DNA from 4 places in the Atlantibacter sp. genome. Region 2 is predicted to be linked to each of the others. Evidence: predicted binding sites of a transcription regulator. Region 2 holds the regulator's gene; each other region holds the start of a gene.

Region 1 (7,812 bases), on a different contig from region 2:
CACATTTTGAAAAAGCCCCTACGGTTAACTTGCATTTCTTCACCACTGTTGTTGTTTTCGTGGCGAAAAAATAGCAACTCAGCAAGTTCAAAAATTGCCTCAAATCAAGCCGCTAGCGCGACTACCCCTAACATTCCCGTGGGTTTATAACCCCCCGTCCGCAGAGGGTTAGGGTTTTGTGACACCAGCGGGGTAGAAAGCTATTTCTTGCGATACTTCTCGGGGATTTCCGGCACCGGCGCACGATCGTCAATTAAGTGATGGAGGGTTAGAATCGGGTGCCGCCATAACATTTTCGGCCCGGCCCAACGCATAATCTGCTTCATCTCTTCACGTTTTGCCGGTTGATAACAGTGGATCGGGCACTGGCGGCAGGCGGGTTTGTTTTCACCAAAGGCACATTTATCGAGGCGCTTCATGGCATATTCATACAGCGCCTGATAATGGGCAGGCTCTGCCAGTGCCTGCGGGCTTTTACGCTGATAAAGCGCAATCATTTTCTGGATGGTGAGTTTTTCACGATCGAGACGCGCGCCCATTATCTTCTCCTGTCAGTTGCTGCTCTTCGTCTGCACCACCTGGCCAAACCCTTTGCCATCCAGTTCTGCATCCGGGGCAGCGAAAAAGTCGATGTTGAAATAAGTGTCCGGCGTAAGCAGTTCAATGCGATGCCAGTACTGCGGCGGGCTGACGCCAAACTGCCCTTCGTTAATGATCAGCTCAATTTCCGGGGTCTGATCGTGCTCGTTTTTAAAACCAATATATTTTACCGCGCCGCGCATCACAGAAAGGCGACCGTAGACATCTTTTTTGGTGTTGTGATGGGTTAATAACGCCTGAGGAACGGAGGAACTGTCAAAGAAAGCGGTGGAACGGGTGTGTTTATATTCTACAGGAATGCGATGAGCCATTTGTCTTACCTCGAAAGTGAAGTTAGTTAACTATTGCTCTGCATCTTCCATGCCAAAAATAAATATCAATAAAATCAAGACGATGAAAATTATAAATCAGAGAAGCTGTCATTTCAATAGTGTCTAAATGACTGTTTATTGTCTTAATGACTGTTTGTGCATGAATAAAACCGCTTGCGCCAGAGTAACCTGGCGCAAGGAGAGCGTCATTCATTAACTGACTGGAATGAGGCGCGTTAAGGTATAACGCAATGAAACGGAAACAAGGCGGACGCGTGTCCGCCTTTCATTCAGGCTATCGCGCGAACCGCGCCGTCAACATGCTGACGCAACCGGGCTTTCATATCGTTATACGACTGGCTGGCGAAGTTCTCGGCCCATTTCTGATCGTCAATCGCCTCAACCCGCGCCGCGCAGTACTTGGTTTCCGGCGTTTTTGATGTGGGGTCGAGGTTGTCCTGCGTCAGTTCGTTACAGGCTCCAATCCACCACTGATAGGTCATATACACCGCGCCACGGTTGACCCGCTCGTTGTAATTACAGCGCGAGATCACCTTGCCACGCCGCGACATCACCCACACCAGCGCCTGATTGGCGACGCCAAGTTGGCGGGCATCGTCCGGATGCATCTGCACAAAGCCCGGCTCATCGGCCAACGTGACCAGCGCCCGGCAGTTGCCGGTCATCGAGCGGCAGCTGTAGTGGCCGACTTCCCGCACGGTACACAGCACCAGCGGGTAACGTTCATCGGGGATTTCCGCTGGTGCGCGCCAGGCGGTGGCAAACAACTGCCCTTTGCCGCTCGGCGTGGCGAAGGTATTGCCCTGATACAGATACGGCGTGCCGGGGTGTTCCAGCGTCGGGCACGGCCACTGCACGTGGCCCAGCCCGGCCATTTTCTCCCACGTCACGCCGTAATAGAGCGGGCACAGTTCGCGCAGTTCGTTCCAGATGGCCTCGTTGTTTTCGTACTTCATCGGATAGCCCATGGCGGTGGAGATCAGGCTGATGATCTCCCAGTCGCGTTTGACGTTCCCTTTGGCGTCGATGGCTTTTTCGAACCGCTGGAAACCGCGATCGGCGCAGGAGAACACCCCGCCGTGCTCGCCCCAACTGGTGGCGGGCAGGATAACATCGGCCTGTTCAGCGGTTTGGGTCATGAAAATGTCCTGCACCACGACGAATTCCAGGGCATCAAACCCACGGCGCACCAACCCTAAATCGGCTTCGGTCTGAAGCGGATCTTCCCCCATGATGTAATAGGCTTTGACCTTACCTTCCATCGCCAGGTGGGGCACTTCGGTGATGCGATACCCCGGTTCAGGATCGAGGGTTTGCGGATCGATACGCCAGGCTTTGGCGAATTTCTCCCGCACCGCCGGCTCGCTTACCGACTGATAGCCAGGGAACAGATCCGGCAACGCACCCATATCGCAGGCACCCTGCACGTTGTTCTGCCCTCTCACCGGGCCGACGCCCACGTTCGGGCGGCCCAGATTGCCGGTGAGCAGCGCCAGGCCTGAGAGCCCTTTCACCACGTCAACCGCCTGACCAAACTGCGTCACGCCCATGCCCCACATAATGGTAGCGGACGGCGCAGCGGCGTAGGTGCGCATCGCCTGGCGGATTTCCTGCGCCGGGACGCCCACCAGCTCCTCCACCGCTTCCGGGCTGTAATCCGCCACAATACTGCGGTACGCCTCAAAGCCTTCGGTGAAGTTGGCAACGTAAGCTTTATCGTAGAGATCTTCTTCGATCAGTACGTGGGCGAAGGCATTAACCAGCGCCATGTTGCTGCCGTTTTTCATTTGCAGATGCTGATCGGCGATACGCGCGGTTTCGATTTTACGCGGGTCGCAGACGATAATTTTCGCGCCCTTCTCTTTGGCTTTCACTACGCGCCTGGCCACGATGGGATGAGAGTCGGCGCAGTTGTAGCCGAATACCAACAAGCACGCTGAATTTTCGATATCAGAAATTGAGTTGCTCATCGCGCCGTTGCCGAGGGTCTGGCGCAACCCCGCTACGGACGGGCCGTGGCATACCCTGGCGCAGCAGTCGATGTTGTTGTTGCCAATCACCCCGCGGGCAAATTTCTGCATCACATAGTTGGTTTCATTTCCGGTGCCGCGCGACGATCCGGTTAGCATGATCGATTTCGGGCCGTATTTGGCCTTGATCTCCTGCAAGCGGGATGCGGTAAAGCGGATCGCCTCCTCCCAGGAGACCACTTCAAATGGCCCTCCTTTCCGGCGACGAATCATCGGTTCCTGAAGGCGTGGCGTCAGCAACCGGGTGTCGTTAAGAAAATCCCAACCGTAATAGCCTTTAAGGCAGAGTTCGTTCTGGTTGGTAACACCGTTTGCCGCTTCAGCGCGGACAATTTTGCCGTTTTCCACACACAAATTGAGTTTGCACCCTGCACCGCAGTACGGGCACACAGAAATGATTTTTTCCATTGCGTAACCTTTTCCCCTGACCAGGGAGTCAAAAGTTTAAGAAGGATCCTGAGACTGACATATCGAGCGCCGCGCGACGGCGTTTTTCCTGCACCATGTTTTCGACGGCATTTCTGTCCATCACCACCAGCGCTTTCGTCGGGCACACCTCAACACAGGCGGGACCGAGATCGCGGGTATGGCACAAATCGCATTTATTGGCCTGAGCGCGGGTATTCAGGCCGCTGCTTAACGCGTGGTCATCGTTGACCATGACCTTTGTTACGACTTCCATGGTGCCGTAAGGGCACGCCACCACGCAGGTTTTACAGCCAATACATTTTTGTTGATCGACATAAATGAAGTCGTTCCTGCGCGTAATGGCGGCATTGGGGCACACCGTCGCACAAGGGGCGTCTTCACACTGGCGGCAGATCACCGCTGTACTGACGCTAAAGCCTTTCACCACATGGATACGTGGCGAAAACTGATACTGCGTTATCTGCGCGATATCGCCGTCTCCGTGCGCCATTACACAGGCAATTTCACACGTCCGGCAGCCAATACATTTATTGGGATCCGCAAAGATGAACCGGTTCATCAGCTCACTCCTGAGTCTTCGTTATTGTTAACCGGGCAAAGCCGGTCACTCACATTGCGAAGTAGATTTAGCAAACAACGTGCCAGAATGGGGTTGTAGCCATCTTCCTTTTAAATCAACAGGTTATTCATATGGCGATGTGGCGGCATCGTCTCAAAACGGGTTTTCGGCAGAAATGTCGAACATATTTCTCAATAAAATGCCTGACAGCCGCGCGCAGTTGACCATCGGAAAAGCGGATCCCGATAATCTTCCCGCAAGGATGCCAGGACAGATATTTATGGCTTATCGAATATATGAATTTTGCAGTCGATCACAAAAGCCAGGTTAATCACTGAGTGAAATAATCAAAATATATTCTTTGCGACAAAACTGCTGATATTTCAAACGACACTTTTGTCTGCACACGATCGAAAATCTTATTTAATGCCGTTGATTGGCTGGGTTAAGATAAATTATCCAGTAGGTAATCCCCACTAAAATGCCGCCGCCAATAATATTACCTATCGTCACCGGTATTAAATTATTAATGATAAAATCATGAATAGTTAAGGCTGGAAATTGATCGGCGTTCATGCCAATTGAATGCCAGAAGGCATCAGGGGCGAAATAGCGAATAACAATGCCCATAGGGATCAGGAACAGATTGGCAATGCTGTGCTCAAATCCACTGGCAACAAACATGGCGACAGGAAATAACATTGCTACAACTTTATCCGTCAGCGAGTGGCCGGAATAACTCATCCATACCGCAAGGCAAACCATCAAATTACACAGTGTCCCCAGGCAAACCGCTTCGATAAACGTATGGTGCAATTTGTGGTCCGCCGTGCTGAGTACGCTTAACCCCCACTGCCCGCCGATGGCCATGTGCTGCCCGGCACCCCAGATCAGCGCCACCAGGAACAGTGCGCCCGCCATGTTGCCGAGATAAACAACTATCCAGTTTACAATCAGTTGCCGCCAGCTAATAAGCCCGCTCGCTTTGGCGACCACGGTTAATACCGTTGAAGTAAACAGGTCGGCTCCGCAAATCACCACCAGAATTAATCCCATGGCGAAACATAATCCCCCCGCTAATTTGGTTAATCCGTTCGCCGGGCTCGCGGTAATTACCGTAATATAGAAAACAAATGCCAGACCGATGAAAACACCAGCGGTTACCGCCAAAAAAAATGATAAAGATTTCTTTTTTGTCGCTTTATAGCAACCAGCCTGTTCAGCTACTTTCGCCATTTCCGCTGGTAAACGTAAATCGAAAAAATTATTGTCGCTCATGTTGATCACCATCAAATCAGATTAAAAATAGAGACAGCATCAGACTCTTCTTATGCATAATCTGTACCACTCGCTTTTTAGGGGGTCGGAGTTTTGAACTGGTTAGCAAATGAGTGTAAAAACAAAGCAAATGAGAACAGTTATCAACGTAACTGAAGAATAACCTGACATGGCACATTCAAAACAATTAGTCATGAAGGTATAATTTTTTAACGGTGAAATTTATAGGGCTTATTTTCACCTGACACTATGGTGATAAATGTGACAATGGCTTCTGACAACGTGACGACATCTTCTTCAGTGCAAGAAAATATTCTGCGGATCTCGCAAGCACTTTATATGCAAAGCGATATTCCCGGTCTGCTGCACACGCTGATCCGCCACCCGGCGTTGCCGTACCTTCCTGCGGCGCTGGAACTGCGGTTGCCGCACGTTCGCTGGCATTGCAGCGCTGATGGCAACGTCGCAAAGCAGGATAATCTGTTTTCTACCGCCCAGGATGAGCCTAAAGACGCTGTAATTCAAAATCTTACCGTTAACGGCAACGTGCTGGGACGGTTGCTGTTTATTCCTTCGGCGCAAAAACTCTTCACCGATAGCGCGAAGCTGTGGTTCAGCCAGCTTTGTACGCCCGTCGCCGCTCTGTTGCAGCATTTGCTGACCCAGGAGGCGTTGCAGAATGAATGCCGACAACTGCGTGACGAGCGCGATCACTTTCGCATTCTGGTGGATACCACCAACTCGGTGATCTCACATCTCGATATGCATGCGCTGGTGTCGGAAGTCTCAAAGGAAATTCATCGTTTTTTCGGTATTGATTATATCGGCATGGCGCTGCTGGATGCCGATTCGCGCCATGCCCGTTTCGATCTCTATTCTACCTGGTATGCCCCCGGCGCACCGCTGGTTTGCGAACGTGAGTACATCGCCATGCAGGATACGCTGCTGGCCCAGAGCGGCGCGCAGCCGCAACTTTGCGTAATGCAGCTTAATAACGAAGATAAAAAGGTTCGTGAAGACGGCCTGCTTACCCGCGCCACCCGCAACGGGCTAAATAATGTCTGCCTGCTGCCGCTCCAGTTTGGACATGAGCCGCAGGGCGTATTGATACTGGCCCATCGCAGCGGCGGGATGTTCCAGGGTAGCCACCTTCATTTGCTACAGCAGATCGCCGCGCGTATCAGCATCGCCGTGGATAACGCCAGCGCCTATAGCGTGATCAACCGCCTGAAAGAAACGCTCGAAATCGAGAATATCTGGCTTAACGAGCAGATTGGCGGCGAAGAACACTTTAGCGAGATCATCTACCAGAGCCAGGCGATGAAAGAGGTGCTCACCCAAATCGAGATGGTGGCGCAAAGCGATTGTACGGTGCTGATCCTCGGTGAAACCGGCACCGGCAAAGAGCTGGTGGCGCGGGCGATTCATAATTTAAGCCAGCGCAAAGGCCACCGGATGGTGAAAATGAACTGCGCCGCCATCCCCGCCACGCTGATTGAAAGCGATTTGTTTGGTCATGAAAAAGGCGCGTTTACCGGCGCGACCTCGACCCACATTGGCCGCTTTGAGCGGGCGGAAGGCGGTTCGCTGTTTCTTGATGAAGTGGGCGATATGCCGCTTGAGCTACAGCCGAAGCTGCTACGCGTCTTGCAGGAGCGTGAAATTGAACGCCTGGGCAGTAACCGGGTGATCCCGGTAAACGTGCGGCTGATTGCGGCGACTAACCAGGATCTGCACCAAAAATCGCTGGATCGTGAATTCCGCAGCGATCTCTATTATCGATTAAACGTGTTCCCGATCCTGATCCCGCCGCTGCGCGAACGCCCGGAAGATATCCCATTACTGGCGAAGCATTTTACCCAAAAAATCTCTCGCCGCATGAACCGCACTATCGACAGCATTTCTGCCGAAGGGATGCGACTGCTCAGCCAGTTGCCGTGGCCGGGCAACGTGCGCGAGCTGGAAAACGTGATTGAGCGTGCGGTGATATTAAGCCAGGGCAATACGCTGCATTTACCGCTGGAAAAACTGCGCCATTATTTACCTGCCGAACCGCCTGCCCCGGTACGCACGCCGCGCGCCGCCCCGGCGATGATCACCCCACCGGTGCCGGAGCACGACGACGCCGAACGTGAACGAATTATTCAGGTACTGCGGGAAACTAACGGGATTGTCGCTGGCCCACGCGGCGCGGCGGCGCGGCTGGGGTTAAAGCGCAGCACACTGCTTTCAAGAATGCAAAGACTGGGGATATCGGCACGGGAGATTTGAGTAAAAGACTTTTAAGACAATAATGCCGGGGAATCTCCCCCGGCAAACGACCTTTTAAAAACAAACTTATATTCCTTCAGATTCCCTTTCTACCACCAGCGCCTCAATCCCCTCCGGTCCCTGCCAGTTTTCCAGTTGCTGATACAACCGCTCCACCGCATCATTCACCGCAGGAGTAATGGGAAAATAAAACGCGACAATATCCGGCTGAATGCCGATAAACGTCACGTCCGGCACATCGTCCTTCAGGCTGTCGATAAGAAACGTCAGCGGCATAGTGTGGGTGCTGACGATAAACATCTCGGCGATATCA
Region 2 (7,812 bases):
TGCATGCTGTTAGCAACGATGCTGTTAGTAATTGGTTTATTTCTGGTGGTTTATAGCGCCGATAGACTGGTTTTCGCGGCTTCGTTACTGTGTCGCTCCATTAATATACCTCCATTGATTGTCGGCATGACGGTGGTGAGCGTCGGGACATCCCTACCAGAAATCATGGTATCGGTCGCGGCCGCGCTGCATGGGCAACTGGATTTAGCCGTAGGTACGGCGCTGGGCTCAAATATAACCAATATTCTGTTAATTGCTGGCCTGGCGGCATTACTGCATCCATTTACCGTGCATTCCGATATTCTTCGCCGCGAATTGCCGCTAATGTTGCTGATGAGCGCGTTGGCAGGCTTATTTCTCTATGACGGTGCCCTGTCGCGCACCGATGGCATAGTTTTATTGCTGATTGCCGTGTGTTACCTGTGGTTTGTCGTTAAAATCGCAAAGCTTGCGCAGCAACAGGGCAATGACAGCCTGACGCGCGAGCAACTGGCCGAACTGCCGCGCGGCGGCACGCTACCGGTAGCGTTTCTGTGGTTAGCCGTGGCGCTGATTATTATGCCTATGGCTACGCGCATGGTGATCGACAACGCGACGGTAGTGGCACATTACTTTGCCGTTGATGAGCTCACTATTGGCCTGACGGTTATCGCCATCGGCACCAGTTTGCCGGAGCTGGCCACGGCTATTGCTGGCGTGCGTAAAGGTGAAGATGATATCGCAATCGGCAACATCATCGGCTCCAGCATTTATAATATCGCCATTGTGTTAGGTTTACCGGCGTTGCTGGCGCCCGGTGCTATCAACTCCCTCGCGTTTACCCGTGACTACGGGGTGATGTTGGGGGTTAGCGCCCTGTTTGCTCTGCTATGCTGGCGACGCGCCCGCCATATCGGCAAACGCACTGGCGCAGGGTTATTGATCGGCTTTATGTTATGGATGGTGCTGCTTTTTTGGGGCTCATCTTATCTCATTGGATGAATCGGAAACGCATATGTCGCACATAGATTTGCAGCCGGGTTTTGACTTTCAAAAGGCCGGGAAAGATGTCCTGGATATTGAACGTGAAGGTCTGGCACAGCTTGATCAGTACATCAATGAAGATTTCGTGAAGGCCTGCGAACTGATGTTTTACTGCGCGGGCAAAGTGATCGTGATGGGAATGGGCAAGTCCGGCCATATCGGTAAAAAAATGGCGGCAACGTTCGCCAGTACCGGTACGCCTGCGTTCTTCGTTCACCCTGGCGAAGCCAGCCACGGCGACCTCGGGATGGTCACCGCCCAGGATGTGGTGATTGCGATCTCCAACTCCGGGGAATCCAATGAAATCCTTGCGCTGATCCCGGTGCTCAAACGCCTGCGCGTCCCGATGATCTGCATGACCAGCCGCCCGGAAAGCGCCATGGCGAAAGCCGCAGACATTCATTTGTGTATTCATGTGCCGCAGGAAGCCTGCCCGTTAGGGCTAGCCCCCACCACCAGCACGACCGCCACCTTAGTAATGGGCGATGCGCTGGCCGTGGCGTTATTAAAAGCGCGCGGCTTTACGGCAGAAGATTTCGCCCTCTCCCACCCCGGCGGCGCACTGGGGCGTAAGTTATTGTTGCGCGTCAACGATATAATGCACAGTGGCGATGAAATCCCACACGTCAGCAAAGAAGCATCATTACGTGATGCGCTGCTGGTGATCACCCGTAAAGGGCTGGGTATGGTAGTGGTTTGCGATGACCTGATGAAAATCGAAGGCATCTTTACCGACGGCGATTTACGTCGCGTACTGGATATGGATGCTGATGTTCGTACCCTGAGCATTGCCGAGGTGATGACTCCTGGCGGCGTTCGCGTTCGCCCTGGCACCCTGGCGGTGGATGCGCTGAACCTGATGCAATCACGGCATATTACCTCCGTTCTGGTGGCGGATGGCGACCAGTTAATGGGTGTGGTACATATGCACGATCTGCTGCGCGCTGGCGTAGTGTAATAAAGGATAAGTCTTTAATGAGTAATCATGATGCTGCAATCACCACCTGTTACGGTCCGGTGAGCGCAAAAGTCATTCATAAGGCGCAGAAGATCCGCCTGTTGATTCTGGACGTCGACGGCGTGATGTCCGACGGCCTGATTTATATGGGTAATAATGGCGAAGAGCTCAAAGCGTTCAATGTGCGCGATGGCTATGGCATACGCTGCGCGCTGACGTCGGGTATTGAAGTGGCCATCATCACCGGGCGTAAAGCCAAACTGCTGGAAGACCGGTGCGCTACGCTGAAGATCAAACATTTGTACCAGGGCCAGTCGGATAAACTGATCGCCTATCACGAGCTACTGGAAAAATTGTCGCTGTCGGCTCAACAGGTCGCCTATGTGGGCGACGATTTGATTGACTGGCCGGTGATGGCAGACGTTGGGCTCAGCGTGGCGGTTGCCGATGCCCATCCTCTGCTGACGCCGCGCGCGGATTATGTCACCCACATCGCCGGTGGCCGGGGCGCGGTACGTGAGGTTTGCGATCTGCTGCTGCTGGCGCAGGGCAAGCTGGAAGACGCCAAAGGGCAATCGATATGAGTAAAACCAGACGTTGGGTTATCATTCTGCTCGCGCTGGTCGCGCTGGTTTTGATCGGTATTAATCTGACCAGCCAGGATGACGCGACGCAGGTCGTTAATAATAACAACGAGCCGACTTACCAAAGCGAGCAATCCAACACGCTGGTTTATAGTCCTGAAGGGGCGCTGAATTACCAGCTGGAAGCGCAACACGTTGAATACTTTTCTGATAGTGGCGTGTCGTGGTTTACGAAACCTGTCATGATCATGCTGGATGCCAACAAAGTTCCTACCTGGTCAATCAAGTCAGATAAAGCCAAACTGACTAATGACAGGATGCTGTATCTGTATGGCAATGTCGTTGTTGACGCGCTGACCCCTGAAGCGCAATTACGCAAAATTACTACCGATAACGCGCAGATCAATCTGCTGACGCAGGATGTGGCGTCAGACGATCTGGTGACGTTATACGGCACCAGCTTTAACTCCAGCGGCCTGAAAATGCGCGGAAACTTACGCAGCAAAACTGCCGAGCTGATTGAAAAGGTTAGAACGTCCTATGAAATTCCAAATAAACAAACTCAGCCTTAACCTTGCCTTATCCGGTGCGTTGCTGGCGGCGGCTTTTCCAGCGCTGGCGTTGACCGGTGACACCGATCAGCCGATTCATATCGAATCCGATCAACAGTCGCTGGATATGCAGGGCAACATCGTGACCTTCACCGGTAACGTCGTGGTGACCCAGGGCACGATCAAAATCAATGCCGACAAAGTGGTTGTCACCCGTCCGGGCGGCGAGAGCGGCAAAGAGGTGATCGACGGCTACGGTAAACCCGCCACCTTTTTCCAGATGCAGGACAACGGCAAACCGGTGAAAGGCCGTGCCGATACCATGCATTATGAACTGCAAAATGACTTTGTGACCCTGACCGGCAATGCCTTCCTTGAGCAGTTGGACAGCAACATCAAGGGCGACAAAATCACCTACCTGGTCAAAGAGCAGAAGATGCAGGCGTTTAGCGATAAGGGCAAACGCGTGACGACCGTGCTGGTGCCGTCGCAGTTGCAGGACAAGAACAAACCCGCCGCCAATGCGCCAGCGCCCAACAAGAGTAACTAATTTTTTATGGCAACATTAACAGCGAAAAACCTCGCCAAAGCCTATAAAGGCCGCCGCGTCGTCGAGGATGTCAGCCTGACGGTGAATTCAGGTGAAATTGTGGGTCTGCTCGGCCCGAACGGTGCGGGCAAGACCACGACGTTCTATATGGTGGTGGGAATTGTCCCGCGCGATGCCGGGAATATCATCATTGATGATGAAGACATCAGCCTGCTGCCTTTGCATGCCCGCGCCCGTCGCGGTATTGGTTACCTCCCGCAGGAAGCGTCGATTTTTCGCCGCCTGAGCGTTTATGACAACCTGATGGCGGTGTTGCAGATCCGTGACGATCTCACCAACGAACAGCGTGAAGACCGCGCCGTCGAGTTGATGGAAGAGTTCCACATCGACCACTTGCGTAATAGCCTCGGTCAGTCGCTGTCCGGCGGTGAACGTCGCCGCGTTGAAATTGCCCGCGCGCTGGCGGCGAATCCCAAATTTATTCTGCTTGATGAGCCGTTTGCTGGGGTAGATCCCATCTCGGTAATTGATATTAAACGTATTATTGAGCACCTGCGCGACAGCGGCCTCGGCGTACTGATCACCGACCACAACGTCCGCGAAACGCTGGCGGTCTGCGAGCGCGCTTATATCGTGAGCCAGGGCAACCTGATTGCGCACGGTACGCCTGACCAAATCCTGCAAGACGAACAGGTTAAACGTGTGTATCTTGGGGAAGAGTTCAGACTCTGATACGGTAGAGCAAATCACAGAGGGTTGAAGCTCCCTGACGAAGCTTCAGAATCTGCCTGTGCAGGTATAATTGACGTAAGTACCCCTTGCCGCTTCCCTGCATCGGCTTTCGATGCCAGAGAGGTTGTACAGTTAGGGTATAAACCTGAGGAATGTTGCTCTGAATATGAAGCAAGGTTTGCAACTGAGGCTAAGCCAACAGCTTGCCATGACGCCGCAACTGCAACAGGCGATCCGCTTGTTGCAGCTGTCTACGTTAGAACTCCAGCAGGAGCTGCAACAGGCGCTGGACAGCAATCCGTTGCTGGAGCAAACCGACTCTCATGATGAGATAGACACTCAGGAAGCCCGTGATACTGAAACGCTGGACACCGCCGACGCACTTGAACAGAAAGAGATGCCGGACGAACTGCCGTTAGACGCCAGTTGGGACGAAATCTACACCGCCGGCACACCTTCGGGTAACGGGGTGGATTATCAGGATGACGAACTGCCCATCTATCAGGGCGAAACCACCCAGTCACTCCAGGATTACCTGATGTGGCAGGTTGAACTGACCCCCTTTTCCGATACCGACCGCGCGATTGCCACGTCTATCGTCGATGCCGTGGACGACACCGGCTATCTCACCGTGTCGCTGGAAGATATTCTGGAAAGCGTCGGGGATGACGAAACGGATATTGAAGAAGTCGAAGCCGTACTGAAGCGCATCCAGCGTTTTGATCCTGTCGGCGTCGCCGCGCGGGATTTGCGAGATTGCTTGTTGATCCAGCTTTCGCAATATGCCAAAGACACCCCCTGGCTGGAAGAGTCACGGCTGATCGTCAGCGAATATCTCGATCTGCTGGCGAATCACGATTTCCGCACGCTAATGCGCGTGACGCGGCTCAAAGAAGACATCCTCAAAGAAGCGGTCAATTTTATCCAGTCCCTCGATCCCAGGCCGGGCCAGTCGATTCAAACCAGCGAGCCGGAATATGTCATCCCGGATGTGCTGGTGCGCAAACACAACGGCGTCTGGACGGTAGAACTCAATGCCGACAGTATTCCGCGTTTAAAGATCAATCAGCATTATGCCTCGATGGGCAGTAGCGCCCGCAACGACGCCGATGGCCAGTTTATCCGCAGCAACCTTCAGGAAGCACGCTGGTTGATTAAGAGCCTGGAAAGCCGCAACGACACCCTGTTACGTGTTAGCCGCTGCATTGTAGAACAGCAGCAGGCGTTTTTTGAACAGGGTGAAGAGCATATGAAACCGATGGTGCTGGCAGATATCGCCCAGGCCGTCGAAATGCACGAATCGACGATTTCGCGCGTCACGACCCAAAAATATTTGCATAGCCCGCGCGGCATTTTTGAACTGAAGTATTTCTTCTCCAGCCATGTGAATACTGAAGGCGGCGGCGAAGCCTCCTCCACCGCTATTCGGGCTCTGGTGAAGAAATTAATCGCCGGCGAGAATCCGGCAAAACCCCTGAGCGACAGTAAACTGACCTCCATGCTGTCTGAACAAGGTATCATGGTGGCACGCCGTACCGTCGCCAAATATCGAGAGTCTCTGTCCATTCCGCCGTCAAACCAGCGTAAACAACTGGTCTGACATAACCGATAAGGAAGACACTATGCAGCTCAACATCACAGGACATAACGTCGAAATCACTGAATCTTTGCGCGAGTTTTTGAACACGAAGTTCGCCAAGCTGGAGCAGTATTTTGAAAGGATAAACCAGGTCTATATTGTGCTGAAAGTGGAGAAGGTCACTCACATTTCGGATGCGACTCTGCATGTGAACGGTGGGGAGATTCATGCCAGTGCGGAAGGGCAAGACATGTATGCAGCCATCGACGGGCTTATTGATAAACTGGCGCGTCAATTGACTAAACATAAAGATAAACTAAAACAACATTAAGAGTCCGGGCGTTTACCTGGTGTTTCAACGGCTCGTGGTCACTGACGACGAGCCGTTGGCATTGAGAATGCTTAGGTGAAAATATGATGACTTATGATTTGAGCAGTGTCCTTAACCAGGAATGTACCCGCAGCGGTGTTCACTGCCAGAGCAAAAAACGCGCTCTGGAAATCGTCAGCGAACTGGCCGCAAAACAGTTAAGCCTGCCGCCACAAGTGGTATTTGAAGCGATCCTGACCCGCGAACGTATGGGCAGTACCGGTATCGGCAACGGCATTGCCATTCCACACGGCAAACTGGAAGAAGATACCTTGCGCGCCGTAGGCGTGTTTGTGCAGCTTGAGACGCCTATCGCATTCGATGCCATTGATAACCAACCCGTAGACCTGCTGTTTGCCTTACTGGTCCCGGCAGATCAAACTAAAACGCATTTGCATACCCTGTCATTAGTGGCGAAGCGTCTGGCGGACAAAACGATTTGCCGCCGCCTGCGTGCCGCGCAAAGCGACGAAGAGCTGTATCAGATCATTACTGAAGGCAGCAATGAAAACCAAAGTGAATAATTGGGTGGAGGAAGTCACCCTGGCTGTACCGAAGCAGCCCGCCGTGTGGGAGAAATCGAGATGGTATTGATGATTGTCAGCGGACGCTCAGGCTCAGGAAAGTCCGTGGCGTTGCGTGCGCTGGAAGATATGGGGTTCTATTGCGTAGACAACCTGCCGGTTGTGCTCTTACCCGATCTTGCCCGGACGCTTTCGGATAATCATATTTCCGCCGCTGTCAGCATTGACGTTCGCAACATGCCGGAATCACCGGAAATTTTCGAACAGGCGATGAACAACCTGCCGGATACCTTCTCGCCGCAGTTGCTGTTTCTCGATGCCGATCGCAATACGCTGATCCGCCGTTACAGCGATACCCGTCGCCTGCATCCTCTTTCCAGCAAGAATCTCTCACTGGAAAGCGCTATCGACAAAGAAAGCGATCTGCTGGAGCCGCTGCGTTCCCGCGCTGATTTGATCGTCGATACTTCTGAGATGTCTGTCCACGAACTGGCGGAAATGCTGCGTACCCGCCTGTTGGGTAAACGCGAGCGTGAACTGACCATGGTGTTCGAATCCTTTGGCTTTAAACACGGCATCCCTATCGATGCGGATTACGTGTTTGACGTGCGCTTTTTGCCTAACCCGCACTGGGACCCGAAACTCCGTCCGATGACCGGTCTGGATAAACCGGTCGCGGCGTTTTTAGACCGCCACACCGAGGTGCATAACTTTATCTACCAGACGCGCAGCTATCTTGAGTTGTGGCTGCCGATGCTGGAAACCAACAACCGTAGCTACTTAACGGTGGCCATTGGCTGTACTGGCGGCAAACACCGCTCTGTGTACATTGCCGAGCAACTGGCTGATTACTTCCGCTCGCGCGGCAAAAACGTCCAGTCCCGCCATCGCACGCTGGAAAAACGTAAAACATGACCGTCAAACAAACCGTTGAAATCACC
Region 3 (7,812 bases), on a different contig from region 2:
TTACCGCCATCCGAAAATCCGTGAGCTGTCCGTCCGGGACGTCATCTGCCCAGCATTCAACGATGCGTAACGCGCCAAATTCTTTAAACAGCGGTGCCGCTTTTGCAGCCAACGCCTGATAAGCCGCTTTTTTATCGCGAGGGACTGCCACCACAAAACCATCAACATAGTTCATAACGCCTACCTCCACGTGACCAGACACATTGCCTGCGCTGAGAGTGCGTAGATAAGTGTAGCGGTTGGCCGCTTATCAGGGAGAAAAACAAAAAGACGAGCAGGCAGCTCGTCGTAACGTACCGTCCATGATACGGGAGGTGGAGAAACGCACCCACACGGCAAACCGATGTTCGCTTGCGGGGTTATTATTATGGGTATTCGTTAATCATTAAGCCTGGCGCGGGATTGGAAAACCCTTAACGGAAATAACAAAACAATCATCGTGTTTTTTTATTTTTGCACCTGCATCGCACCAGTCTGAGGCGATTTTAAAAAATTCATCACCCCCGATTTGCCAACCTAAACGCACATGTTTAACTAATCCCGAGCGTAAGAGTTCGCAGGCCTGAGAATAATTTTCTGCATTACAGATAGGTTCTTTGATCATTTTCTTTTCTTCAGCAGTTTGCGTAACGCTTTGATTTCTTTGTCTGTCAGCGCAGGCGTAACGTCTTCCTGGGTATGCTGACTGTCGATATCCTGCTCATCAACGTCAAGATTATCTTGTGCATCCAGCGCGTTAAGCAGCAGTTTTTCGGTGACGGAAGATAAGGTCTCGCTATTATCTTCAGCATAGTGACGAATACGTTCTTTTAATTCGCTATTAATTTTGACATTAAGAACTGCGGTGCTCATAGGAAATCCCTTACTCGAAAACTGAGTGACATCGTTTAATGATAAAGCGGCAGGGGGAAGCATCTTATTAGGTAGCAGAATAATGCAGAATTAATGTGACAAAAAAATGACGTATTTGTGACATTTAAATCACAAAATAAAAAAACGTGAAACGAAACGGATCGGGGCGTAATGAGGAACAAAGGTACCGGGGAGTCGCGGAGGAAAAATTCGGTAGCACAAATGGGTGGGGGCCCTGCCAGCTACATCCCGGCACACACGTCATCTGCTTTGGCTGCTTCCTTCCGGATCTGACCAGGTAAACAAAGTAGTGTTGCGGGAGAACCAACAGAGCCCCCATTGAGAGCGTTTTTCAACGCGCAGGGCATTATCATTGTTGTCCCGGTTAAATGCAAGCAAGCCGCAACCGGATGCCGGTTTCTTGCGCAATCACGCCTTTTCCAGGGGCCGAAGGTTGATTATGCTTAGGGCAAAGACCCGCGGAGCCAACATGGACAACCACGACAGTTTCCCACAACGCGTTTATCTTATCGTCGCTTCAATTCCCGAGGGGCACGTCACGACTTATGGCGATGTGGCGATGCTGGCTGGCTCGCCGCGTGCGGCCCGCCAGGTGGGCGGCGTATTAAAACGCTTACCGGAAGGCAGCCGTATTCCCTGGCATCGGGTGGTAAACCGCCACGGCGCGATTTCACTGACCGGACCGGATTTACAGCGTCAACGTCAGGCTTTGCTCAGCGAAGGCATTATGGTTTCGGGGGATGGGCATATTGATATGGCGCGCTACCGCTGGGATTATGACAGGCCATAAAAAACGCCTCTGAAGAGGCGTTATCGCAGGCTTAGTAGGTTGTCGGCGCGGGGACCGCGGACGATGGCGTTACCTGAGTCGGCGAGGTCGAGGGCACTGTCGTCGCCGCGCCGCCATGCTCAGACAGCGGGATCGCAGTTCCTTCAACCGGTACCAGCGTCAGATCGATTTTGGTCCCGCCCTGGTTAACAGCCGGTTTCACCGTATCGGTAACAAACATCAGTTTATCGTCCACGGTGATGGCGGCGCTCAGTAGAATACGCGCGTTTGGCTGGATTTGAGCCGGGTCAAACGGCAACACGAAGCTGAACGGCGGCTGTTTACCTTCAGTACGCACCGCTTTCTGAGCGATGACTTTGGACGGTGAATCGGCCACAGAGGCATCAGCCAGCGTAACGGTCAGCACCGAATGCGGCGGTAACGCCACTTTCTGGCGGATCCACACCGTACCGGAAACATTAGGTTGCTGAATTACAGGTTGAGCGTTAACAGCTGAGGCATTGGGGCTTGGCGCCGGGACGGCAATATCCGCGCTCTTTTGCTGTGCGCAACCTGCAAGAGCAACCGCAACCGCTAAACCACTTAACATGTGCACGAGTTTCATTAAAGTTCTCCTTATCTTCTATGCACCAGCGAAATGAAAGACCCGGTGGTCAGGCCTGACGCTCCACCAGAGTGAGTGGTTAAAACTCATCTAACGTGCTAAGCCTGGCACACTATGCCGGGAATCGCCTGAAAACGGGCCAGTATTCAGATAATTGAACCCCTCTGACCAGTTGCCAAACTGCGTTATACTCAGCGTTTAGGGTTGCGTATTCCGCATGTTATCAGCGTTTCAGGCCTGATACGGTACATCACCCATAAAGCATCACTGAATATTTATTCCCCGTTGAGGACCCTTTATGAGTCAGGCGCTTAGCAATTTACTGGCACTATTGAATCTGGAAAAAATTGAAGAAGGGCTGTTTCGCGGTCAGAGCGAAGATCTTGGGCTACGCCAGGTATTTGGCGGCCAGGTAGTCGGTCAGGCGTTATATGCGGCCAAAGAAACGGTGCCTTCCGAGCGGCTGGTTCACTCTTTTCACAGCTATTTTCTCCGCCCCGGCGACAGCCAAAAACCGATTATTTACGATGTCGAAGTGCTGCGTGACGGCAATAGCTTCAGCGCCCGCCGCGTTGCCGCCATTCAGAACGGCAAACCGATTTTTTATATGACGGCCTCGTTCCAGGCACCGGAAACGGGCTTTGAGCATCAAAAAACCATGCCCGCCGCACCGGGGCCGGAGAGTTTAAAATCGGAAACCGACATCGCCCGGGAGTTTGAAAACTTCCTGCCGCCCCAGGTACGGGAAAAATTCCTCTGCGACAAACCGCTGGAGATCCGACCGGTTGAGTTTCATAACCCACTAAAAGGCCATGTAGCGGAGCCGTCGCGTCTGGTATGGTTCCGGGCTAACGGCACCCTGCCCGCAGATTTGCGTGTGCATCAGTATCTACTGGGATACGCCTCTGATTTTAATTTCTTGCCGGTTGCACTCCAGCCGCATGGCGTCGGCTTCCTTGAGCCGGGTATGCAGGTGGCGACCATCGACCATTCCATGTGGTTCCATCGCCCTTTCGATCTTAACGACTGGTTGCTTTACAGCGTGGAAAGCACTTCGGCGTCCAGCGCGCGCGGCTTTGTGCGCGGCGAGTTTTACAATCAGGACGGCGTTCTTGTGGCCTCGACGGTGCAGGAAGGGGTAATGCGTAAGCGTAGCTAATCATGCCTAAAAAAATGGGCAGGTTCCTCACGGAGACCTGCCCATTTTTATTGTCTGAAAATTACGAGTTGTAGGCGTTCTCGCCGTGGCTGTTCACGTCCAGGCCTTCGCGTTCCTGATCTTCCGGTACGCGCAGGCCAACGGTCAGATCGGCCAGTTTATAGGCCACGAAGGCCACAACGCCGGACCATACCACCGTGACTGCGATGCTTTCGAGCTGCACCAGTACCTGGTGGCCCATGGTCACACCTTCTGCATAACCCACGCCGCCAAGAGAGGTTGAGGCAAAGATACCGGTCAGTATGCAACCTACGATGCCGCATACGCCGTGCACGCCGAACACATCGCAGGGGTCATCCACACGCAGCCAGCGTTTGAGCATGGTCACGCCCCACAGCCCTGCCAGACCCGCCGCGATACCGACGATTAACGCACCACCAACGCCGATGAAACCACAGGCTGGCGTAATGCCGACCAGTCCAGCAATCGCCCCTGAACACGCGCCCAGCAGCGAAGGTTTGCCGCGCACTGCCCACTCGCCAAACACCCAGGCCAGAATGGCCGCAGCGGTAGCCACCACGGTGTTTACAAACGCCAGGCCCGCGATTTCGTTGGCGGCGCTGGCGGAGCCCGCGTTAAAACCGAACCAGCCAAAGTACAGGATCGCCGTACCGGTAAATACCATCGGCAGGTTATGCGGTTTGAACGCTTCTTTGCCGAAGCCAACGCGTTTACCCACCAGATAGGCACCCACCAGGCCCGCCACTGCGGCGTTGATATGCACAACCGTACCGCCCGCGAAGTCCAGCGCGCCATGCGTACCCAGTAAACCACCGCCCCATACCATATGGGCTATCGGGACGTAAGAGAGCGTCAGCCACACCACCACGAAAATAACCACCGCGGAGAATCGGATACGTTCAGCAATAGCGCCGACGATCAGCCCCACGGTGATGCAGGCGAAAGAACCCTGGAACGCTACGTGAATGTACTGATAAAACGATCCCATCACGTCGGTGATAGCGATGCCTTTCAGCATGATCCAGTCGAAGTTGCCGAAGAAAGAGCCGCCGGTGCCGAACGCCAGGGAGTAGCCATAAACCACCCATAAGACGCAAACCAGCGCGAAAGAAACCGATACCTGTGTGAGCATCGACAATACGTTTTTAGAGCGGATCAGGCCGCCGTAAAACAACGCCAGACCCGGAATGGTCATAAAAAGTACCAGGGCGGTACAAATCATCATAAAGGCGTTATCGGCTTTATCGGCAACCGCCGGTGCGGCCATCGCCAGGCCAGGCAACAGCGCAAAAGCTGCAAGAGCCGATTTCATTGTGAATTTTTTCATCATTTTCAACCCTGTCAGGTTCGCCAGATTACAGTGCCGCTTCGTCGGCTTCGCCGGTACGAATACGAATGACGCGTTGCAGTTCTGCAACAAAGATTTTCCCGTCGCCGATTTTCCCCGTCCATGCAGACTTGCTGATCACCTCGATCACCTCTTCGAGCTGGTCATCCGCAATGGCGACATCAATTTTCACTTTCGGCAGAAAATTGACGCTGTATTCCGCGCCACGGTACAGCTCGGCATGCCCTTTCTGACGCCCAAAGCCTTTTACCTCAGTGACAGTAAGCCCCTGAATACCAATGGAAGAGAGCGCTTCACGCACGTCTTCAAGTTTGAATGGTTTGATTACCACGGTAACCAGTTTCATAAATCCCCTCCTGTCGAATTGGGTAACAGCCTGAGTGAGCACATATCCACTAAAGCAAGGGACGTGCCAGATTTATGAAAGCGAGGGAGAGCGGCATATAACGGGGGTTTTAACGGGAGGTAAGCAAAAATAAAAGTGTGACCGGGATTCAGAATGTTCTGTAATCAAAAAAAACGCACCATCCCAGTGCACGGTGCGTTACAGGTTTGCACCAGGGTCGTAAGCGAAAACCCAGGTGCGTTATTTTGGTGCGTCAGGCGCTTAACGTCTCTTCCTGCTCAGCGGCGGCCAGCTCTTCACCAGCCAGTTGCAGTTGATACATTTGCCAGTAACGCCCCTGTTCCGCCAGCAGTTGCTGATGGGTGCCGCGTTCCACCGCCAGGCCGCGATGCAGCACCAGAATGGTATCGGCATCCACAATGGTGGAGAGACGATGCGCGATAACCACCAGCGTGGTGTGCTCGCGGATGGCCGCCAATGCCTGCTGGATAGACTGCTCGGTCCCGGAGTCGATATTGGCCGTCGCTTCGTCAAGGATCAGGATTTGTGGCGTTTCGACGAGCACGCGCGCCAGCGCCAGTAGCTGCTTTTGCCCTACCGACAGGTTATTACCCTGTTCGCCAAGCCGGGTATATATGCCTTCGGGCATAGCGCGTGCCAGGTCAGCCAGTTGTACCGTTTCCAGCGCCTGCCATACCTGGGCTTCACTGATATCACGCCCCAGGGTGACGTTGGCGAAAAACGAGTCGGCCAGCACAACCGGATCCTGCTGAACCATGGCCACGCCTTTGCGTAATACGCTATGGCTGAGCGTAGACAGAGGACGGCCATCGAGGCGAATTTCTCCGCGCGTCAGCGGGTAATAGCCCATCAGCAGGTTCGCCAGGGTACTTTTACCGCTGCCAGTATGGCCGACCAGCGCGACAAAACTGCGCGGAGGGATATCCAGCGAGATGTCCTGCAACACCAGCCGGTCGCTGCGATAGGCAAACGAGACATCATCAATGGCAATGGCCCCGCTTTGCAGCGGACGCACATCGCTGCCGTAGGTCTGGCGCGGCCTGTCCATCAGTTCAAATACGCGCTCTCCCGCTACCACGGCCTGCTGAAGCATGGATTGCTGCGTGGTCAGTTCAATCAACGGTTCATTTAAGCGGCCCAGATAGCTAATAAACGCGTACAGCACCCCGACCTCGATCGTGCCCACCGAACTAAAGCCGAACAGCATCAGTAGCCCGCACAGCACCAGCGCTGAAAACAGACTCAGCAGCGGGCGCAACAGGAATCCATCAAGGCGCAGCGTTTGCATACGCGCCATATAGTGTGAACGGCTGGCTTCACCCATTCGCTCGCCGAAGCGCACCTGCTGGCGGAACTGTTGAATCACGCTCATGCCCATGATCACTTCGTTAAAGCCATCGTTGATATCCGCCAGGTAAGTACGCACCCGGCGCACAATCGGCGTGCTGAAGCGCTGGTAAATCACCATGACAATTAACACCGCCGGGAAGATCGCCATTGCGACCAGCGCCATACGCCAGTCGAGGCTAAACATCGCCACCAGCATCGCGCCAATCAGCGCTGCGCTGCGCAGCACCGTCGCGACCACGGTGACGTATAAATCACGGATCACTTCGGTATCGTTGGTCACTCGCGAAATAAGCTGCCCGACTGGCTGAACATCAAACTCGCTGAGCGGCTGGCGCAGCGCGGCATCCATAACATCGGAGCGAAGCTGCTGCACCACCCCGACGGCGGCCTGGTTGAACAATAACGATTGCCAGTAGTGCAGCCCTGCCGCCAGCAGTTGCAGCAGGATATAGGCAGCGGCAAGCCCGGCCACCAGCCCCAGCGGCAGACTGTTTTTCGCCACCATGTTGTCGATGAAATAGCTGATTAATGCCGGGCCGCTCACTTCCGCCGCAGCGGCAATCCACAGCATGACCACAGCCATTGAGAGCGGTTTACGCCACGGGCTGCCGTAGGCCAGCAGGCGTTTTAAGGTCGGCCACAGTTGAGCAGGCTTATCCATTCACGGCCTCCTCTTGTTCGGACTCATCGTCCAGCGCCGCTTCAATTTGCTGATAGCGATACATATCGCGATACCATCCAGGCTGCGCCGCCAGCGCATCGTGCTCACCGCGCTGGGCGATATGACCCTGTTGCAGCACCACAATTTCATCCGCCTCGGTGAGTGCCGACAGGCGGTGAGCGCTGATAATCACCGTTCGGCCCTCTCCCCAGTGATGCAGATTATGAAGGATTTGATGCTCGGTGCGTCCGTCGACCGCCGAGAGTGCGTCATCCAGGATCAGAATTTCGGCATTCAGCAGCAGCGCCCGGGCAATAGAGATTCGCTGTTTCTGCCCGCCGGACAGCATCACGCCCCGTTCGCCTACTTCGGTGTCATAGCCCTGGGGTAGACGCAGAATATCGTCATGCACGCAGGCGAGCTTCGCCACATACTCAATCTCCTGCTGAGTCGCGCCAGGATGGCCCAGAGCAATATTGCTTGCCACGCTGTCGGAGAATAAAAACGGCGTCTGGTTAACCACCGCCAGACGGCTGCGCCAGGAGTCGAGTTGCAGCGCGGTCAGGGGGAGATCGTGAAAACGGATTTCGCCCTGGCTAACATCAAAATGGCGTTGGATCAGCGACAGAACGGTGCTTT
Region 4 (7,812 bases), on a different contig from region 2:
CGCCCTCGGCGCGCAGCAAATCTATCGCCCGGATGCCAATCTGTAAGTGCTCGGAAATGGCCCCTTCGTAAAACCGGTTCGCCTGGCCAGGCAGCTTGATTTCGCCATGCAGGGGTTTATCCGAAACGCACAGTAGCGTGCCGTAGGGCACCCGGAATCGATACCCCTGGGCGGCGATGGTGGCGCTTTCCATATCAATCGCTACGGCGCGGCTCAAGTTAAAGCGCAGGGCCGAGGCGCTGTAGCGCAGTTCCCAGTTGCGGTCGTCGGTGGTGACCACTGTGCCGGTACGCAGCCGCTGTTTGACTTCTTCACCCGGCATCCCGCTCACCTGTTTAGTGGCGTCGTACAACGCGCGCTGCACTTCGGCAATGCTCGGGATCGGGATGTCCGGCGGCAGCACCGCGTCCAGTACATGGTCATCGCGCAGATAGGCGTGTGCCAGCACGTAATCGCCAATCGCCTGGCTTTCACGCAGCCCGCCGCAGTGGCCGATCATCATCCAGACATCCGGGCGCAGTACCGCCAGATGATCGCAGATGGTTTTGGCATTGGACGGCCCAACGCCGATGTTCACCAGCGTAATCCCCTGGCCGTCCTGGGTAATCAAATGCCAGGCGGGCATCTGGTGTTTTTTCCAGGCCAGATCGGAAATCGCCTCTTCGGGCGCTTCGGTATCGGCGGTGATCCAGATGCCGCCCGCGCAGGAGAGCGCGATATACGGGCTGTCCGGGTCGAGGATCTGGCTGCAACCCCAGCGCACAAACTCATCCACATAGCGGGTGTAGTTAGTGAACAGCACAAACGGCTGAAAGTGCTCCACCGGCGTACCGGTGTAGTGGCGCAGCCGCGCCAGCGAGAAATCGACCCGGCGCGCGTCAAAATGCGACAGCGGGTAAAACTCGGTGGGGTGGAAAATGCCATCGGCGGTTTCATCGCCGATTTGTGCCAGTTCGGTGGTTGGGAAGTGGCGCGCCAGACCGGCGCTCATGGAGCGATCCAGCGTCAGCGCCGAACCATCAATCACATACGGGTAGGGGATCTCATGCGGCGACGGCGACACTTCGATGATCGCGCCGTAGTCGTGGTACAGAAGTTCCAGTTGCTCCGCCAGATAGGCGCGAAACAGCGCCGGGCGGGTAATGGTCGTGGTGTAACAGCCAGGATGGGTAAACCGGGCGTAGGCGCGGGTTTTTTTCGGATTAACCGCAGTGCCGTCCCAACTGACCTGCAGTTGCGGATAAACAAACAGCCCGCTGGCGCGGCGGGCGGTATCCGGTAATTGTCCTTCTGAAATGTACAGGCTGATGGCATCGCGCAGGGCGTTCACCGCCTGGTCGTAAAGGGCTTCCAGTTGATCCAGCGCCTGTTCTGGCGTCAGGCTTACTACGGCTTGGTTCATCTTCTCTCCTTATCCCGGCAAGCTGTCGGGTGCAACATTACCGATAGTATGTCACAGGAGTAATACAGTCGTGTGTTGAATAGCAACCTCGACAAAACTCAACCGTCTGAATGATTGCTACCCTGAACCGACTGTAAATGTTCAACAATCCGCATCGGACTGGTGATCTTCACCGCAAATTTGCACCAGCGAGGTGCGCAGCCTGACGGGCGTGCGGCTATGTTTAAGATTCTGGACGGTCCGGAAACCGCGCATCCCAGCCAGCCACGTGATGGCAAACTCATCTCTTTGATTGTTAATCAACCGGCCTGATTGACGCCGCCTGGCGTTGTCGAATGGCGAGGCGTCGGCAGAAAAAATTTTGCGATTTATTTCTGCCTGGCGAAGTTTTTGCTTAACCCTTACCAGCCGCTCGCGGCCCGCTCGAAAGCCAGTGTATTGACGAAGTCAGTGATTTTTCCCGCGCCAGCGTTGGCGCCGTGTCTGAACAGTGCGAGGAATATCCGAATGTCTTTGAAAATAAAACAATTACCGCTGCATGTTGCCATCGTCGGTTGCTTAACCACGGCGTTTTATGCCCAGGCGGATATCAAAATCGGCGTGGCGGGGCCTTTTACCGGCCCGAACGCCACTTACGGGGCGCAATACTGGAAGGGCGCGACCCAGGCGGCGGAAGATATCAACGCCGCTGGCGGCATCAAAGGCGAAAAAATCGTGCTGGTGCAGGGGGATGACGCCTGTGAACCCAAACAGGCGGTAGCGGTAGCCAACCGCATGGTAGATGAATCCAAAGTTTCGGCGGTGGTCGGTCACTTCTGTTCTTCTTCCACCATGCCCGCGTCCGAAGTGTATGACGAGGCGGGCGTACTGACCATTACGCCGGGCTCCACCAACCCGCAGGTGACCGAGCGCGGCATGAAGGGCATGTTCCGCATGTGCGGGCGCGACGACCAGCAGGGCGTGGTGGCGGCCAACTACATGCTGGACACCCTGAAAGCGAAGAAAATCGCCATCATTCACGATAAAGACACCTATGGACAGGGCCTCGCCGATGCCACCAAAGCGGCGCTGGCAAAACGCGGCACCAAAGAGGTGCTGTATGAAGGGCTGTCGCGCGGGGAGAAAGACTTTAACGCGCTGGTGACCAAAATCGGCTCGCTGAAACCCGACGTGGTCTACTTCGGCGGCTGCCACCCGGAAGCCGGCCCGCTGGTACGCCAGATGCGCGAGCAGGGTGTGCAGGCGAAATTCTTCTCCGGCGATTGCGTAGTGACTGAAGAGATGGTGACCGCAGCGGGCGGCCCGCAGTTTACCAACGGCGTGCTGATGACCTTCGGCAACGATCCGCGCACTATCCCGGCGGGTAAAACCGTCATCGAAAAATTCCGTGCCAGCGGTTTTGAACCGGAAGGCTACACCCTGTATGCCTACGCCTCGATCCAGGCCATTGCCGCTGCCTATAACGGTGCCGGGAAAGACAACGAAAAAGCCAGTGAATGGTTGAAATCGAATACCGTGGACACGGTGATGGGCCCCAAATCCTGGGACGGCAAGGGCGACCTGAAAGTCTCGGATTATGTGGTTTATCAGTGGGATGACAAAGGCAAATACAAACAGCTGTAATTTGCCGCCCCGTCCGTTTTGCCGCCAGGTAAAACGCCGCGACACTGAAAGCTGCCCGGCTAACGGGCAGCCTTCTCACTGGCGAGAGTGTTGATATGGATGCATTTTTTCTTCAACAGCTGATCAACGGGCTGACGTTAGGCGCTGTCTACGGTTTGATCGCCATCGGCTACACCATGGTGTACGGCATTATCGGGATGATCAATTTCGCCCACGGCGAAGTCTATATGATCTCGGCTTACCTCTGCGCTATTGGGCTGGCGCTGCTCGCCAGCTTCGGCATTCAGTCCTTCCCGTTGCTGATTTTCGGCACGCTGATTTTCACCGTCGCCGTTACCGCCGTATATGGCTGGGCGATTGAGCGAATTGCCTACCGGCCACTGCGCAACTCCACCCGGCTGGCGCCGCTGATTTCCGCCATCGGCATGTCGTTAATTCTGCAAAACTACGTTCAGCTAAGCCAGGGGCCGAATCAGCAGGGCATTCCGACATTGTTGAGCGGCGTGCTGCGCTTTCACGTTGACGATGGCGTGGTGCAAATCACCCTGACCAAAATCTTTATCCTGGTGGCGGCGGTGGGGGGGATGGGAGTGCTGACGTGGATCATCCAGTTTACCCGGCTGGGACGGATTTGCCGCGCCACCCAGCAGGACCGGCGGATGGCGTCAATCCTCGGCATCAATACCAACCGGGTGATCTCGCTGGTGTTTGTGATTGGCGCGTCGATGGCCGGGCTGGCCGGCGTCCTGGTCACCATGAACTACGGCACCTTTGACTTCTACGCCGGTTTTATCATCGGCATTAAAGCCTTTACCGCCGCGGTGCTGGGCGGGATTGGCTCGCTGCCCGGCGCGATGCTCGGGGGCCTGCTGTTGGGCGTCGCCGAAGCGCAGTTTGCCGGGCTGGTGAACTCCGATTACAAAGACGTGTTTTCGTTTTCCCTGCTGGTGGTGATCCTGATTTTCCGTCCGCAAGGGTTGTTGGGCCGTCCCGTGGTCGCGAAGGTTTAAGGGGTAAACGATGATAGATGCGGCATTGAAGCCAGGAATCGATATTAAAAAATGCCTGCTGGATACGGTGCTGGCCGGGCTGTGCGCGCTGGTGGTATTTGGGCCGATTGTCGGGGTTGTGCTGCGCGGCTACAGCTATACGCTGTCGCCGGATCGCGTGGCGTTACTGGTGGCGGCTGTCATGGCGGGGCGCTTTATCCTCAGCCTGGCGCTGCAAACCTCGCGGGGACGTAAACTGGTGCGCACGTTTGAAAGCGCGGACGATGGCGTTTATGTTCGCCCGGTAGATTACAAATCGCCGCTGCGCTGGGCGATCCCGCTGCTCATGGTCGTCGCACTGCTGTTCCCGTTTGTTGCTACCAAATACCTGCTCACCGTGGCGATCCTCGGGCTGATTTACGTGCTGCTTGGGTTAGGACTAAATATTGTGGTGGGCCTGGCGGGGCTGCTGGACCTGGGATACGTGGCGTTTTACGCCATCGGCGCTTACGGGCTGGCGCTGGGCTACCAGTATCTGGGGCTGGGATTTTGGGTGATGCTGCCGTTAGGCGCGCTTCTCGCTGCGCTGGCCGGGGCGCTGCTCGGCTTTCCTGTGCTGCGTATGCATGGGGATTATCTGGCGATTGTTACCCTGGGTTTCGGGGAAATCATCCGGCTGGTGCTCAACAACTGGCTGAGCTTTACCGGCGGGCCAAACGGGATCTCCGTCCCCGCGCCGACCCTGTTCGGGCTGGAATTTTCCCGGCGCGCCAAAGACGGCGGCGTACCCTTTCATGAATTCTTCGGTATTTCTTATAACCCTAACCTGAAGTTTATTTTTATCTACGCGGTACTGGTTCTGGTGGTGCTGCTGGTGTTGTTTATCAAGCATCGCTTGACGCGGATGCCGATAGGCCGGGCCTGGGAGGCGCTGCGTGAAGATGAAATCGCCTGCCGCTCGCTGGGGCTCAACCATGTGCTGGTAAAACTCTCGGCCTTTATGCTGGGAGCGTCCACCGCCGGGATCGCCGGGGTGTTCTTCGCCACTTACCAGGGGTTTGTGAACCCGACATCCTTCACTTTTTTCGAATCGGCGTTAATCCTGGCGATTGTGGTGTTGGGCGGCATGGGCTCAACGCTCGGCGTGGTATTGGCCGCGTTTGTGCTGACCGTCGCGCCGGAACTGCTGAGAAGCTTTGCTGAATATCGCGTACTGCTGTTCGGCGTGTTGATGGTGGTAATGATGATCTGGCGGCCCCGTGGCCTGGTACGCACCAGCCGCGCTGGTTTTGCCACCCGCAAAGGAGTCGCGCCATGAGCGATAGCATCCTGCGAGTGGAACATCTGATGATGCATTTTGGCGGCATCAACGCGCTAAATGACGTCAATCTGGACGTAGAACGTGGTTCGATTACCGCGCTAATCGGCCCTAACGGCGCGGGGAAAACCACGGTTTTTAACTGCCTTACCGGGTTTTATCACGCTACCGGCGGGGCGATCCTGCTGAACACCCGAACGCCTACCGACATCATTGAGGTGCTGGGGCAAAAGCTGCGGCCTGATGATTTCCTGCATCCCCAGCGGCTCGGTTCGCGGCTCTACTACAAGATGTTTGGTGGCACCCATCTGGTGAACCGGGCAGGGCTGGCGCGTACTTTCCAGAATATCCGCTTGTTCCGCGAAATGTCGGTGGTGGAAAACCTGCTGGTGGCTCAGCACATGCTGGCGAACCGTAATCTGATCGCCGGAATTTTCAATACCGCCGCTTATCGCAAGGCCGAAAATCAGGCGCTGGACCGGGCGTTTTACTGGCTGGAAGTGGTGGAAATGGTGGATTGCGCTAACCGGCTGGCGGGCACGCTTTCCTACGGCCAGCAGCGCCGGCTGGAGATTGCCCGCGCCATGTGTACCGGGCCGGAGATGATCTGCCTTGACGAGCCCGCCGCCGGGCTTAACCCGGTGGAAACCCACGCCCTGAGCCGCATCTTACGGCTGCTGCGCCAGCAGCACGGCGTCACGGTGCTGTTGATTGAGCACGACATGGGTATGGTGATGGAGATTTCCGACCACGTCATCGTATTGGATCATGGCAACGTGATCGCTCGTGGCGCACCGCAGGAAATCCAGCACAACCCCAGCGTTATCGCCGCCTATCTGGGCGCAGAGGAAGAGGAGGTCACGGGATGAAACCGCTGCTGGAATTTCGCGATGTAGACGTGTTTTATGGGCCGATTCAGGCGCTAAAAGGCATTTCCCTGACGGTAAACGAGGGCGAAACCGTTTCGCTGATTGGCGCGAACGGCGCGGGTAAATCCACCCTGTTAATGTCAATTTTTGGCCAGCCGCGCATCGCCAGCGGGCAAATTCTTTACCGGGGTGAAGATATCAGCCATCGCTCCACGCATTTTATCGCCAGTAATGGCATCGCCCAGGCACCGGAAGGGCGGCGCATTTTCCCGGATATGACGGTAGAGGAAAACCTGCTGATGGGCGCAATCGCCATCGGCAACCGCTATCAGAAAGAAGATAAGGCGCGCATGTACCAGCTTTTCCCTCGGCTGGAGGAGCGGCGCAACCAGCGGGCAATGACGCTGTCCGGCGGCGAACAACAGATGCTGTCTATCGCCCGCGCGCTGATGAGCCGCCCCAAATTACTGTTGCTGGACGAGCCGAGCCTGGGGCTTGCGCCGCTGGTGGTGAAGCAGATTTTTCACATCCTGCGTGAATTGACCCAGCAGGGCGTGACGCTGTTTTTGGTAGAGCAAAACGCCAACCACGCGCTGAAGCTCTCTGACCGGGGGTATGTAATGACCAACGGAGAAATTCGGCTAAGCGGGAGCGGGGCGGAACTGCTGGTAAACCCGGAGGTGAGGAAAGCGTATTTGGGCGGGGTGTAAGAAAAAACCTTGCCGCCTGTTACTCCTGGAATACAGATTCCAGATCCAGCAAACAAACTGGACGGGCTACGCCTGCGTTTGCCAGGATGCGCTCACTGTGACTATCAGGAGAGGGAAACAAACATGGAAGGTCAATTAGTATTCTGCGCTGACGGCATACTGCGCTTTTGCTCAGACTATGATGACACCGCCGCCGTACCGCTACTCTCAATTCAAAACACGGTCGCCGAAGCCGATCCGTACTTCCTGCTCAGATATTTTCATCACCGGGTGATCGTCGAACAAGGAACCACACTGGCGAGTGTTTTCCTGGCGATTGAACCCTGGAAGGCGCTGTTAACGGCCTGGCTGGACCGGGATGTGGGCGCTTATATTGATGAAATCAAAAAGCCTTCCAGTTCGGCTTCCTGGGATCTTGAATGGGTGGGTATCGATCGCCGGACGTCGATTTATCGCGCTTATCAGCATCAGTCCAGGGAAGAAGCCGAGTCCCTTCAGGATTACTTTAATCGCGAGCAAACGCCGTCGCATGAGTTTGATATAGAGACCCAATGTGATGCCTCAGGGTTTATCAAAGGGAGTAAAGAGCGCTGGAGCATCAGTGAAAATATCCATCAGATTAAAAACCTGCCGGTCATTCTTTATGACAAACAAACGTTGATAACGGTGGGGAAGGAAGGGTTGCTCAACGACAGCGTAAGTGGCGTAAACAATGCCCTTCATAGCCGTTATATCTCCGGCGAAACCTCGTTTTCTTTTGCCGACGTAATGGAAGCGATTTTTATCAGCGGCCTGTTTTTCTACTCGCCGCAGTCAGCCACTGAAAACTATCAGGCGTTAGATGAAAGGCTGGATGCGTTTAAAGAGCAATGGGAGAGCGAACCGGATAACACAGCCGACG

The links. Region 2 encodes sigma-54, which starts transcription at its own class of promoters, with help from an activator protein. Its sites were predicted from a motif close to GTTGGCACANNTTTCGCTNT; they were not measured.
Region 1: the regulator sigma-54 is predicted to act here: its motif matches at 4,018-4,037, upstream of hydN (electron transport protein HydN).
Region 3: the regulator sigma-54 is predicted to act here: its motif matches at 5,193-5,212, upstream of glnK (P-II family nitrogen regulator).
Region 4: the regulator sigma-54 is predicted to act here: its motif matches at 1,780-1,799, upstream of RT120_RS07395 (branched-chain amino acid ABC transporter substrate-binding protein).

What each region holds. Positions count from the first base shown of each region.
Region 1 is NZ_DAMBQK010000003.1:102,257-110,068, forward strand. It holds gene fdnG (formate dehydrogenase-N subunit alpha) at 1-35, opposite strand, end outside; gene RT120_RS04420 (nitrous oxide-stimulated promoter family protein) at 201-539, opposite strand; gene RT120_RS04425 (DUF1971 domain-containing protein) at 552-911, opposite strand; gene fdhF (formate dehydrogenase subunit alpha) at 1,202-3,370, opposite strand; gene hydN (electron transport protein HydN) at 3,399-3,950, opposite strand; gene focA (formate transporter FocA) at 4,374-5,228, opposite strand; gene RT120_RS04445 (sigma 54-interacting transcriptional regulator) at 5,496-7,499, shown strand; gene hycI (hydrogenase maturation peptidase HycI) at 7,566-7,812, opposite strand, start outside.
Region 2 is NZ_DAMBQK010000017.1:5,150-12,961, forward strand. It holds gene RT120_RS14950 (calcium/sodium antiporter) at 4-981, shown strand; gene kdsD (arabinose-5-phosphate isomerase KdsD) at 995-1,981, shown strand; gene kdsC (3-deoxy-manno-octulosonate-8-phosphatase KdsC) at 1,999-2,565, shown strand; gene lptC (LPS export ABC transporter periplasmic protein LptC) at 2,562-3,137, shown strand; gene lptA (lipopolysaccharide ABC transporter substrate-binding protein LptA) at 3,106-3,666, shown strand; gene lptB (LPS export ABC transporter ATP-binding protein) at 3,673-4,398, shown strand; gene rpoN (RNA polymerase factor sigma-54) at 4,565-5,998, shown strand; gene hpf (ribosome hibernation promoting factor) at 6,021-6,308, shown strand; gene ptsN (PTS IIA-like nitrogen regulatory protein PtsN) at 6,392-6,871, shown strand; gene rapZ (RNase adapter RapZ) at 6,932-7,786, shown strand; gene npr (PTS phosphocarrier protein NPr) at 7,783-7,812, shown strand, end outside.
Region 3 is NZ_DAMBQK010000031.1:2,515-10,326, forward strand. It holds gene RT120_RS19940 (DUF1428 family protein) at 1-175, opposite strand, end outside; gene RT120_RS19945 (hypothetical protein) at 386-604, opposite strand; gene RT120_RS19950 (hypothetical protein) at 601-852, opposite strand; RNA gene ffs (signal recognition particle sRNA small type) at 1,086-1,182, opposite strand; gene RT120_RS19960 (MGMT family protein) at 1,343-1,663, shown strand; gene RT120_RS19965 (YbaY family lipoprotein) at 1,695-2,267, opposite strand; gene tesB (acyl-CoA thioesterase II) at 2,566-3,426, shown strand; gene amtB (ammonium transporter AmtB) at 3,488-4,774, opposite strand; gene glnK (P-II family nitrogen regulator) at 4,803-5,141, opposite strand; gene RT120_RS19985 (SmdB family multidrug efflux ABC transporter permease/ATP-binding protein) at 5,395-7,173, opposite strand; gene RT120_RS19990 (SmdA family multidrug ABC transporter permease/ATP-binding protein) at 7,166-7,812, opposite strand, start outside.
Region 4 is NZ_DAMBQK010000005.1:175,482-183,293, forward strand. It holds gene RT120_RS07390 (AMP nucleosidase) at 1-1,402, opposite strand, end outside; gene RT120_RS07395 (branched-chain amino acid ABC transporter substrate-binding protein) at 1,910-3,025, shown strand; gene RT120_RS07400 (ABC transporter permease subunit) at 3,121-4,035, shown strand; gene livM (high-affinity branched-chain amino acid ABC transporter permease LivM) at 4,046-5,332, shown strand; gene RT120_RS07410 (ATP-binding cassette domain-containing protein) at 5,329-6,201, shown strand; gene RT120_RS07415 (ABC transporter ATP-binding protein) at 6,198-6,911, shown strand; gene RT120_RS07420 (hypothetical protein) at 7,035-7,812, shown strand, end outside.